Regions from separate parts of the Halopseudomonas phragmitis genome, predicted to be linked through region 3. Evidence: predicted binding sites of a transcription regulator. Region 3 holds the regulator's gene; each other region holds the start of a gene.
The links. The regulator FliA, encoded in region 3, starts transcription of late flagellar genes. The targets are predictions, from matches to a motif close to CTAAAGTTTNNNNNNNNNNNGCCGNTAA.

Region 1: a site for FliA is predicted at 1,083-1,110, ahead of BVH74_RS15495 (methyl-accepting chemotaxis protein). Genes of this name have one in related genera too.
Region 2: a site for FliA is predicted at 1,450-1,477, ahead of BVH74_RS09605 (flagellin). Genes of this name have one in related genera too.

What each region holds. Positions count from the first base shown of each region.
Region 1 is NZ_CP020100.1:3,339,585-3,342,863, forward strand. It holds gene BVH74_RS15485 (DUF2058 domain-containing protein) at 1-74, shown strand, start outside; gene rloA3 (retropepsin-like aspartic peptidase RloA3) at 114-788, opposite strand; gene BVH74_RS15495 (methyl-accepting chemotaxis protein) at 1,192-2,841, shown strand; gene BVH74_RS15500 (Na+/H+ antiporter family protein) at 2,891-3,279, opposite strand, start outside.
Region 2 is NZ_CP020100.1:2,088,169-2,091,447, forward strand. It holds gene BVH74_RS09600 (alpha/beta fold hydrolase) at 227-1,087, opposite strand; gene BVH74_RS09605 (flagellin) at 1,572-2,759, shown strand; gene BVH74_RS09610 (flagellin) at 3,070-3,279, shown strand, end outside.
Region 3 is NZ_CP020100.1:3,509,398-3,512,676, forward strand. It holds gene BVH74_RS16235 (protein phosphatase CheZ) at 1-486, opposite strand, end outside; gene BVH74_RS16240 (chemotaxis response regulator CheY) at 507-884, opposite strand; gene BVH74_RS16245 (RNA polymerase sigma factor FliA) at 1,062-1,799, opposite strand; gene fleN (flagellar synthesis regulator FleN) at 1,796-2,623, opposite strand; gene flhF (flagellar biosynthesis GTPase FlhF) at 2,653-3,279, opposite strand, start outside.

The sequences.
Region 1 (3,279 bases), 170 kb from region 3:
TCGCCAAGGTCGAAGAAGTCAGCGAGGACGATCCCTACGCCGCGTACCAGATCCCTGACGATCTGATGTGGTAATACAATCGGCCCGGGCACAATGCCCGGGCCAGCCAACCATTATTGCCGCTGTTCCTGCTCGTCCTCTTCCTCGACCTGCTCCGGCTCATCCAGGGCAGAGTCATCCACCAGTTCGGCATCTTCCTTCATTCGCTCGACACGCTCACGCTCACGGGTCTCCTCGGCCTCGGGGCAGTCCAGCTTGAGCAGGAAGGTCCGTGACACATCGATCAGGCCGACATGTTCGATGGTCCGCCGACCAATCAGCACCGGATAGGTCATGTCGCCGCGGTCACGCAGGGAGAACTGTTCTTCATAAACCTGATTGCCGATGCACATCGCCATTTTCACCACCGGCCGACGATCCTCGCCGCCCGCCCCGCGCACCAGCACCCGACGATAGACCGGCCGCTCAAACTTCAGGGTCACCAGTTCGCCGCTATCGGCATCCTTAACCGGCACGTCATAACGCACCCAAGGATTGCCGTTGAGGGTGAAGTTCTCGATGTTGATCGCATGCATCGAAGAGGTCAGTGCACCGGAGTCAACCTTGATCTTGACCGCCGTATGCTCCGGCAGGATTCGGCCCTTTTCAACCCAGCCAACGATTACCTGCGCGGCAACCGGTTGCTCCGAGGCTTCGGGGTCTTCGTGCTGCTCGGCCTCGGCCCAGGCCACCGGGGCCAACACCGACAAGCACACCGCCCAACACCAACGCTTGATCACTGAATGCATGAGAGATCCTTTGCAGAAACAACAGGATAGACCGGCAGGAATAGAAAAAGTGCCACACCAGCCGGGATACTGGCCATTTGCGGACCAAAACGGCGCGCATTTTATATGATTTGACGGCGCTGAATAGAGGGGCCAAGCGGGGAAATGACGCTTGTCACGCAACAGCCCATAAGCCTGACCGGGGTCCCACCATAGCCAACACGAATCATTGAGCGTGGCCACCAGCTTGGCATTACACTGATGAGCCCACAGAAAACCGACGCCAATTTGACATCATTTTTTTTGTTCAGACGGGTTCAGGTTTACCTGAAAGTGCCGATACAGACGCTAGGGGACCGCAGCCACTGGCATAGGGCGCGGCAATACAAGAACAAACACAAGTCGTTTGCGCGTGGAGGTTTTAATGAAGCTGTTGCGCAGCATCAAAATCAGTCAGCGGATCTGGCTGATCCTTATCGTCGCTCTGGTCAGCATGACCCTTCTGTCAGTTACCGCGCTCGTCGGCCTCAAGAGCGAACTGCGTCAGGCGGAAATCACCAAGGCCACCCATCTGGTGGAAGTGGCCCACGACCTCATGGCTCACTACCACGGCAAACAGGTGCGCGGCGAGTTGAGCGAGGAGCAGGCTCGCAAGCAGGCTCTGGACGCCTTGCGCGGGCTACGCTACGACGGCCAGGAATATTATTGGGTCAATGACATGAACAACATCATGATCATGCACCCGGTAGCGCCCCAGACCGAAGGCATGGACCTGACCAACATCAACAGCTCAGATGGGCGCCGCAATGTCATCGTCGACATGGTCAACATGGCCCGTAGCCAGGGCACCGCGCATATCGAGTACACCTGGACCCGCCCCGGCAAGAACCCTGGCGAAGACGAAGGCGTTGGCAAAATCGCCGCGTTCAAGCACTTCAAGCCCTGGGACTACATGGTCGGCACCGGCATTTTCATCGAAGACATGCAGTCCAAATTCTGGACCGAGGCCATGCGTCTGCTGCTGGTGGTCAGCCTGATCAACCTGTTGATGATCATCATTCTGTTCATCATCGGCCGCAGCATTTCCCAACCACTGAACCGGGTGGTCGACGCCATGCATGATATCGCCAGTGGCGAAGCCGATCTAACCCGCCGGCTGGATGATGACGCCCGAGACGAACTGTCACTGATGGCCCGCTATTTCAACCAGTTCACCGGCAACCTGCGCGGCCTGATCCAGCAACTGGGCGACAGTGCTCGGCAGATGATCAGCGCCAGTCAGCAGCTCGACCAGATCAGCGATAACAGCCTGCGCGACATGACCCGCCAATCGGAGCGCATGGAACTGATGGCTACCGCCATTAACGAAATCACCTACGGCGTTCAGGACGTAGCTCAGAATGCCAATGCCGCCGCCCATGAGGTAGAAAACGCCAACGAAGGCGCCAACCACGGTCGCAGCCAGGTGGAAAAAACCATCGAGCAGATCAACCATCTGTCCAGCAGCGTCAAGACGGCTGTCGAGCACATGGAGACCCTGGCCACCGATGCCAATGAGATCACCTCAGTACTGGATGTGATCCGCAACATCGCCGAGCAGACCAACTTGCTGGCGCTCAATGCCGCCATTGAGGCCGCCCGTGCCGGCGAGATGGGTCGCGGTTTTGCGGTGGTCGCCGATGAGGTGCGCAATCTGGCCCAGCGCACCCAGAAGTCCACCGAAGAAATCCATGAAATGATCACCAAGCTGCAGAACAATACCCAGACGGTGGTCAACGTCATCAACGAAAGCAGCCGCTACTCACAGCTCAGCGTCGAGCAGGTCAACGCTGCCGGTCAGGCGCTGGATCAGATCGCCCAGTCCATGCAGCAGATGGTCGCCCTCAACGCCTCGATCGCCAGCGCCACAACCCAGCAGTCGACCGTGGTCGAGGACGTCAACAAGAACGTGACCGAAGCCGCTGAACTGGCCCGCGAAACCACCGACGGTGCCCAGCAGACCGCCCAGGCCAGTCAACACCTGGCCCAGTTGGGACGACAAATCGATGGATTGGTAAGCCGGTTCAAAATCTGAGCAGAGAAGATGGGAGCGCCACAGCGGCGCTCCCATTGACTGACTATCTTCAGAGCACCATCACCGCCAGCCAGCCAAACACCAGCAGCGGCAGGTTGTAATGCAGGAAAGTCGGCACCACGGTATCCCAGATGTGGTTGTGCTGACCATCAACATTGAGACCAGACGTCGGCCCCAGGGTCGAGTCCGAAGCCGGCGAGCCGGCATCTCCCAGCGCCGCCGCCGTACCCACCAGCGCAACGATTGCCAACGGGCTGAAACCCAGTTGCAAGGCCAGCGGTACATAGATCGCGGCGATAATCGGAATGGTCGAGAATGACGAGCCGATCCCCATGGTGATCAACAGACCCACCAGCAGCATCAACAGTGCCGCCAGAGCCTTGTTATGGCCAATCAGCTCAGCCGAGCTGTCCACCAGCGTCTGAATCGAACCGGTAG
Region 2 (3,279 bases), 1.4 Mb from region 3:
GATCGCCACAGGTCTACGGCCTTCGCGATGACGGGGGGAGCCAAGCCAGACATTCCCTGCGCCACCTCGTCATTGCCAGTCGCAGGGGGCGGCCATCCGCCGATGTGGCAATCCATCAGTGCCTGGGCCAGTACACCCCCTGGATCGCCACAGGCCTACGGCCTTCGCGATGACGGGAGCGGGAGCCAAACTCAGGCGTTCCCCGTCCTCCACCTCGTCATTTTATCTACACAGCCAACGCCAATCGCTGCTCGGCCACCCCCTGGCGCAGGAAAAACCGCTCCACCGCCGAGCGGGTATCCTGCCAGGCCGTCTTGTGTTCCATTTCCAGAAAGTGGCCGCTGTGAGCTATGGTTGCGAACTGAGCCTGTGGCGCCAGTTTGGCAAAGCCGCGTGCATCATCCGGGCTGGTGTAACGGTCCCACTCGCCATTGACGAACAGCAACGGCAGGTCGATATTGGTCACGCAGCTCATATAGCTGTTGCTGTCCAGGCCCAGTACCTGGCGTATATGGAACAGCATCTGCGCATACTCGTGCTCTTCAAGGCTGCTGACATGGCGAAAATTGCAGCGCCTGAATAGGGGCGGCAGATATTCACCGATGGTGTCATTGACCAGATTGCCCACCGCCTGGCGGTCACAGGCCGCCAGATGGGTCTGGCCGCGACTGAGATAGTCATGCATCGCGCTGTTGAGAATCGGCGAGAATGAGCTGACCACGGCACTGCGGATCCGTGCGGGTCGCTGAGCCAGGGCCAGCAGTGTGGCGACGCCGCCCCAGGAGAACGAGTAGATGTGGTCGGCACTAAAGTGCTCGATCAGATCCAGCAGAATCAGTGCCTCGTCCTCCTTGCCAATCAATGGCAGGATTGGGTTGTGCGGGCGTGAGGCGCCAGCATAAGGCTGGTCAAACAACACCACATTGAACAGTGGTTGGAGAAACCGCAACGCCTGGCTGAACGAGGCGCTGGTGGCCAGCGAGCCGTTGACCAGAATGATGGTAGCGGTTGCGTCGGGGTTCGGATAACACCAGGTGTGCACCTTCATATCTCGGTGCACGCGAATTACTGCCTTTTCAGCGTACATGGGGGCACCTCGGAATGTTGAAGGCGAGCGTTTAGCGCGCCGGTGAAGAGTGCCACCAGCTAACCGCACCCAGATGACAGCAGCGTGTCATGGCCGCAGCCGTTGGTCGGGTGTAACTGGCTGTTCATGAATCCTGTAAGGCGGGAGCATCCGCTCCCGCAGCGAGCCCGCCGCATCCCTGTCCTGGAGCAGATGCTCCAGGCTCCCAGGAAACCCCAGGCCACTCTCAAGCCCGCCCCTGCCTGCTGATAACCTCATGACGGTTAAATTTGCATGTCAAAATGCTGTCAATAGAGCCTTGAGAGGCGATGACTGGCTGCAAGTGCCTGTCAAAAAGAAAGAAAAAAATCCTTAAAAAGGTCCTAAAGCTCCCCGAACAGACGCCGATAAAGTAATCGAATGCGAACTCTATGGGTGCCTGGGCAAGTCCCACCTTGGAGGCGCAGGCTCAGGCAAACATTATTAGGTCCTCTGGAGGCATGACATGTCCTTGACCGTTAATACCAACGTCGCGTCGCTGAATACTCAGCGCAACCTCAACAGTTCGGCCAGTTCTCTGCAGACATCCTTGCAGCGCCTGTCCACCGGTTCGCGTATCAACTCCGCCAAGGATGATGCCGCAGGTCTGCAGATTGCCAACCGTTTGACCAGTCAGGTCAATGGTCTGAATGTGGCGGTGCGCAACGCCAATGACGGTATCTCGCTGGCGCAGACAGCTGAAGGTGCTCTGCAGCAGTCGACCAATATCCTGCAACGCATGCGTGATCTGGCCCTGCAGTCGGCCAACGGTTCCAACAGCACTTCCGAGCGTGAGGCATTGAACGCCGAAGTAACCCAGTTGAAGAAAGAAATCGACCGAATCAGCAATACCACCACCTTCGGTGGTCGCAAGCTGCTGGATGGCAATTTCGGCATTTCCAGCTTTCAGGTTGGCTCTGCGGCTAATGAAATCATCAGTGTCGGGATTGGGGAGATGAGTTCCAGCTCTTTGGAGGGTACTTACTTCTCTGGTAACAGTGCGGAGTTTGATCCGGCGGCAGGTACCATCGTAGCAGGTGATGTGACCGTTGCCCTGACGCTGACAACGGGTACTGTAAACGTGACAGCTACCATGAGTGGCGGCGAAACCAATAAGCAGGCGGCAGAAAAAATTGCGGCAGCGGTGAATGATGCCAATGTTGGCGTGGGTGCCTTCGTTGAGGAGGACCCTGACAATGCTGGCGACTTCCTGATCAAATACGTTTCCAAGGCGGATGATGATGGCGCCTCTCTGTTGACCAGCGTAGCAGTAACCGACACTGATACTACAGGTGTGGGTACGCTCGGTTCTGCGGCAGCTATGACAGCTTCGACTGACAATACTGTCAAGGATATCGACATTACTACAGCCTCAGGTGCGCAGGCAGCAGTGCTGGTTATCGATGATGCGATCAAGATGATCGACTCCCAGCGCGCTGACCTCGGTGCGGTACAGAACCGCTTCGAGAACACCATTGCCAACCTGCAAAACATTGCCGAGAACGTGTCGGCCGCCCGTGGACGGATTCAGGACACCGATTTTGCCGCGGAAACTGCGAACCTGACCAAGAATCAGATTCTGCAGCAGGCCGGTACCTCTATCCTGGCCCAGGCCAACCAGTTGCCGCAGGCGGTACTCAGTCTGCTGGGCTGATCTGGCAGTAGGGTTGGTTTTCAACACAAGCCGGGCTTATGCCCGGCTTGTGTGTATTTGCGGCAGGCGCTTGCCTGCGCGGCAAAAGTTTGCCGGAATATCTCGGCAGTCAGTCGGTCTGGCTGGCTGTAAGTGGCCGTGGTTGGGCGCTTTATTGTTGTTGGCACACTTCCTGCTCATTCAACCTTGTGACATTAAAAAGCGGCAATGCAGTCGTTCGTCTGCATCGATGCCGAATATTCGTTGAATGCAGATTGCATGGCTGCCTGGTGATCGCGGTACGGGCAACAGGCAACAATGGAGGCAAGACATGTCCCTGACGGTGAACACCAATGTGGCGTCGCTGAATACCCAGCGTAACCTCAATACTTCATCCAATGCGCTGCAGACTTCTTTGCAGCGTCTGTCCACCGGCTCGCGCATCAACTCCGCCAAGGATGATGCTGCTGGCCTGCAGATTGCCAACCGCCTGACCAGTCAGGTCAATGGCCTGAACGTGGCGGTACGCAACGCCAATGAC
Region 3 (3,279 bases):
CTCGGTCTTGGCCAGAAAATCGCCAATGCGTCGGTACAGGTCACGGAACTCGGTGGCGGCGATCTCGCGGCGCTGCAGGCGCTCCCAGTCGGCGCGCAGGGTTGCCGCTTCCTGGCCAAGCTCAGAAACAATCGGCGCGCTGCTCTCAACCAGATCCATGGTCCGGTTGGCGGCCTTGTCGGTCAGCTTGACCACATAGTCGAGATGGTCGGAAGCATCGGTGATCTTGGAGCTGTCGTTGCCTTCTTCGAGCGCATGGGTGGTGTCGATCTGAAAATTGACGATCGCACTGTGCAGCGCCCGGGTGAGCTTGCCGACCTCATGGTACAGACCGCGGTCACGGGCCTGATTGATGGCATGGATGACCAGTACGGCTTCGGCAAACTCGCCATTCTCCAGGTAGCTGACCAGCTGCCGCGCATTTTCCTTGAGGGAATGTTCGAATTCCTGGGCGGTTTCCTGACCGGGATCCTTACTTAACGCCATAACCTTTACCCCGGGTTGTGTTATTTGGCCTGAACGCGCTCGAAAATCTTCTCGATCTTCTCTTTCAAGGCTTGCGCGGTAAAAGGCTTGACCACGTAACCGTTGACCCCGGCCTGAGCCGCTTCAATGATCTGGTCGCGTTTGGCTTCAGCGGTAACCATCAGCACCGGCAGGTGCTTGAGGCGCTCGTCGGCCCGCACTGCGCGCAGCAGGTCAATGCCGCTCATGCCCGGCATATTCCAGTCGGTCACCAGAAAGTCGAAGTTGCCACTTTGCAGCATGGGCAACGCCGTGGTGCCATCATCGGCTTCAGCCGTGTTGGTAAACCCCAGGTCACGCAACAAATTCTTGATGATGCGCCTCATCGTCGAAAAATCGTCAACGATGAGAATTTTCATGTTCTTGTCCAAGTAGACCTCCGTACAAACCAGGGGAAATGCAGGCTCGCTCGCTGCTCACCCGTTGCCATGTTCAAGCCTGTCGAACCACCTAAGGAAACACTGAAAACCCATATTGCCAGCTATCATCCGCCTTGCGTCAGGCCCAGGCGCATTGTCCGGATGCTGGCGATAAAATCAATCGTCGCGCCAATCGGCCAGGCGGGCCCGCAGACGAGCGGCGCACTGGCTGTGCAACTGACTGACCCGTGATTCACTGACCCCCAGTACGGCGCCGATTTCCTTGAGGTTCAATTCCTCGTCGTAATACAGCGACAGCAATAGGCGCTCACGCTCGGGCAACCCCTCGATCGCATTACTCAAGGCGACCCGAAAGCGCTCATCCTGAAGCCCGCCCAGAGGCTCAGCCTCGGCCTGAACATCGGTCGGTGCTCCGGACTCAAGCAAATCATCAAAACTGAATAGCTTGCTGCCGGCGGTATCGTTGAGGATCGCGTAATATTCCTCAAGACTCATCTCAAGTTCGGCAGCAACTTCATTATCTTTAGCGTCACGCCCCAAACGAGCCTCAACCGAGCGGATCGCATCGCTGACCAGGCGTGTGTTGCGGTGTACTGAACGCGGAGCCCAGTCACCCTTGCGCACTTCATCCAGCATGGCCCCGCGAATGCGGATGCCGGCGTAGGTTTCAAAGCTGGCGCCCTTGCTGTTATCGAACTTGCGGGATGCTTCGAGCAAGCCGATCATACCGGCCTGCATCAAGTCTTCAACCTGCACGCTGGCCGGCAACCGACCGAGCAGGTGATAGGCAATACGTTTGACCAGAGGAGCAAATTGCTCGACCAGTCGATCCTGATATTCGGCTGTGCTCTGCGCGCGGGTATACATGCTCACTCCACCAGCCAGTGCCGTCATGCGTCGGATCCGACTTGCTGAACCAGACGCTCCACGAAAAATTCCAGATGGCCGCGCGGATTGGCGGGCAAAGGCCAGCCATCGACTTTCTGGGCAATCGCCCGAATCGCCATGGAGGCCTTGCTGCGGGGATACAGGTCATATACTGCGCGCTGCTTCTGCACCGCCTTGCGCACCATCTCGTCAAATGGCACCGCTCCCACATACTGCAGGGCTACATCCAGGAAGCGGTCAGTCACCTTGGTGAGTTTAGCAAACACCGTGCGACCTTCCTGTGGGGTATTGACCATATTGGCCAGAACCCGGAAACGGGTCATGCCAAAATCGCGGTTGAGCAGCTTGATCAGCGCATAGGCGTCGGTAATAGAGGTAGGCTCGTCACAGACCACCACCAGCACTTCCTGGGCGGCGCGCACGAAACTCAGTACCGAATCGCTGATACCGGCGGCGGTATCGACGATCAGCACATCCAGGTCATCGCCAATTTCGCTGAAGGCCTGGATCAAGCCAGCATGCTCCTGGGCATTGAGATGGACCATGTGCGACACGCCGGAAGCGGCCGGTACCACCCGTATTCCACCAGGACCGGAGATCATGACATCCCTGAGATCACAACTACCTTCCAGCACGTCAGCCAGGGTAGCTCGCGGCTTGAGCCCCAACAGCACATCGACATTGGCCAGGCCAAGGTCGGCATCCAGCAGGACCACACGTCGCCCGAGCTCGGCCAGGGCCAGGCTGAGGTTGACCGACACATTGGTCTTGCCGATCCCGCCCTTGCCGCCGGTGACTGCGATCACTTGAACCGGATGTTTGCTTCCCATCTCGTTGTATACCTTGCCTTAGTAAAATCTCAACTTGCGCGTTGTTTATGCAGTATACCGGCAAAAACGTCAGCCATAGCCTGATCTGCGGGTGCTTCGTTGCTGGCCAGGCTTACAGCCCGGCTGACCAGTTGGTGCCCCACGGCCCGGTTGAGGTCATCGGGGATGCGCTGGCCATCGGCCAGATAGGCTACCGGTAAACCGTGCTCCATCGCCAGCCCCAATGCTTCACCCAGAGTAGCCGCCTCGTCCACCTTGGTCAGAATACAGCCTGACAGCGCGCAACGCTTGTATGTGTGATAGGCAGCCTTGAGTACTCGGTGCTGGCTGGTTGCAGCCAGTACCAGCAGTGTGCGCACTTGGCTGCCCTGGGCTGCCAACTCACTGAGCTGATTGTTCAGGTGCGGATCATTGGCCTGCAGGCCGGCGGTGTCGATCAGCACCAGACGCTTGCCGGCAAATTCGTCGAGCACCTCGCTCAGACTGTTCTGCTCATCGACGACCCGCACCGGCACATTGAGAATCCGTCCCAGGGTGCGCAATTGCTCATGGGCGCCGATGCGATAGGTATCCATGGTTACCAAGGCGACATGCTGGCTGCCGTGCTTGAGCACATAACGCGCGGCCAATTTGCCCAGCGTGGTGGTTTTGCCGGC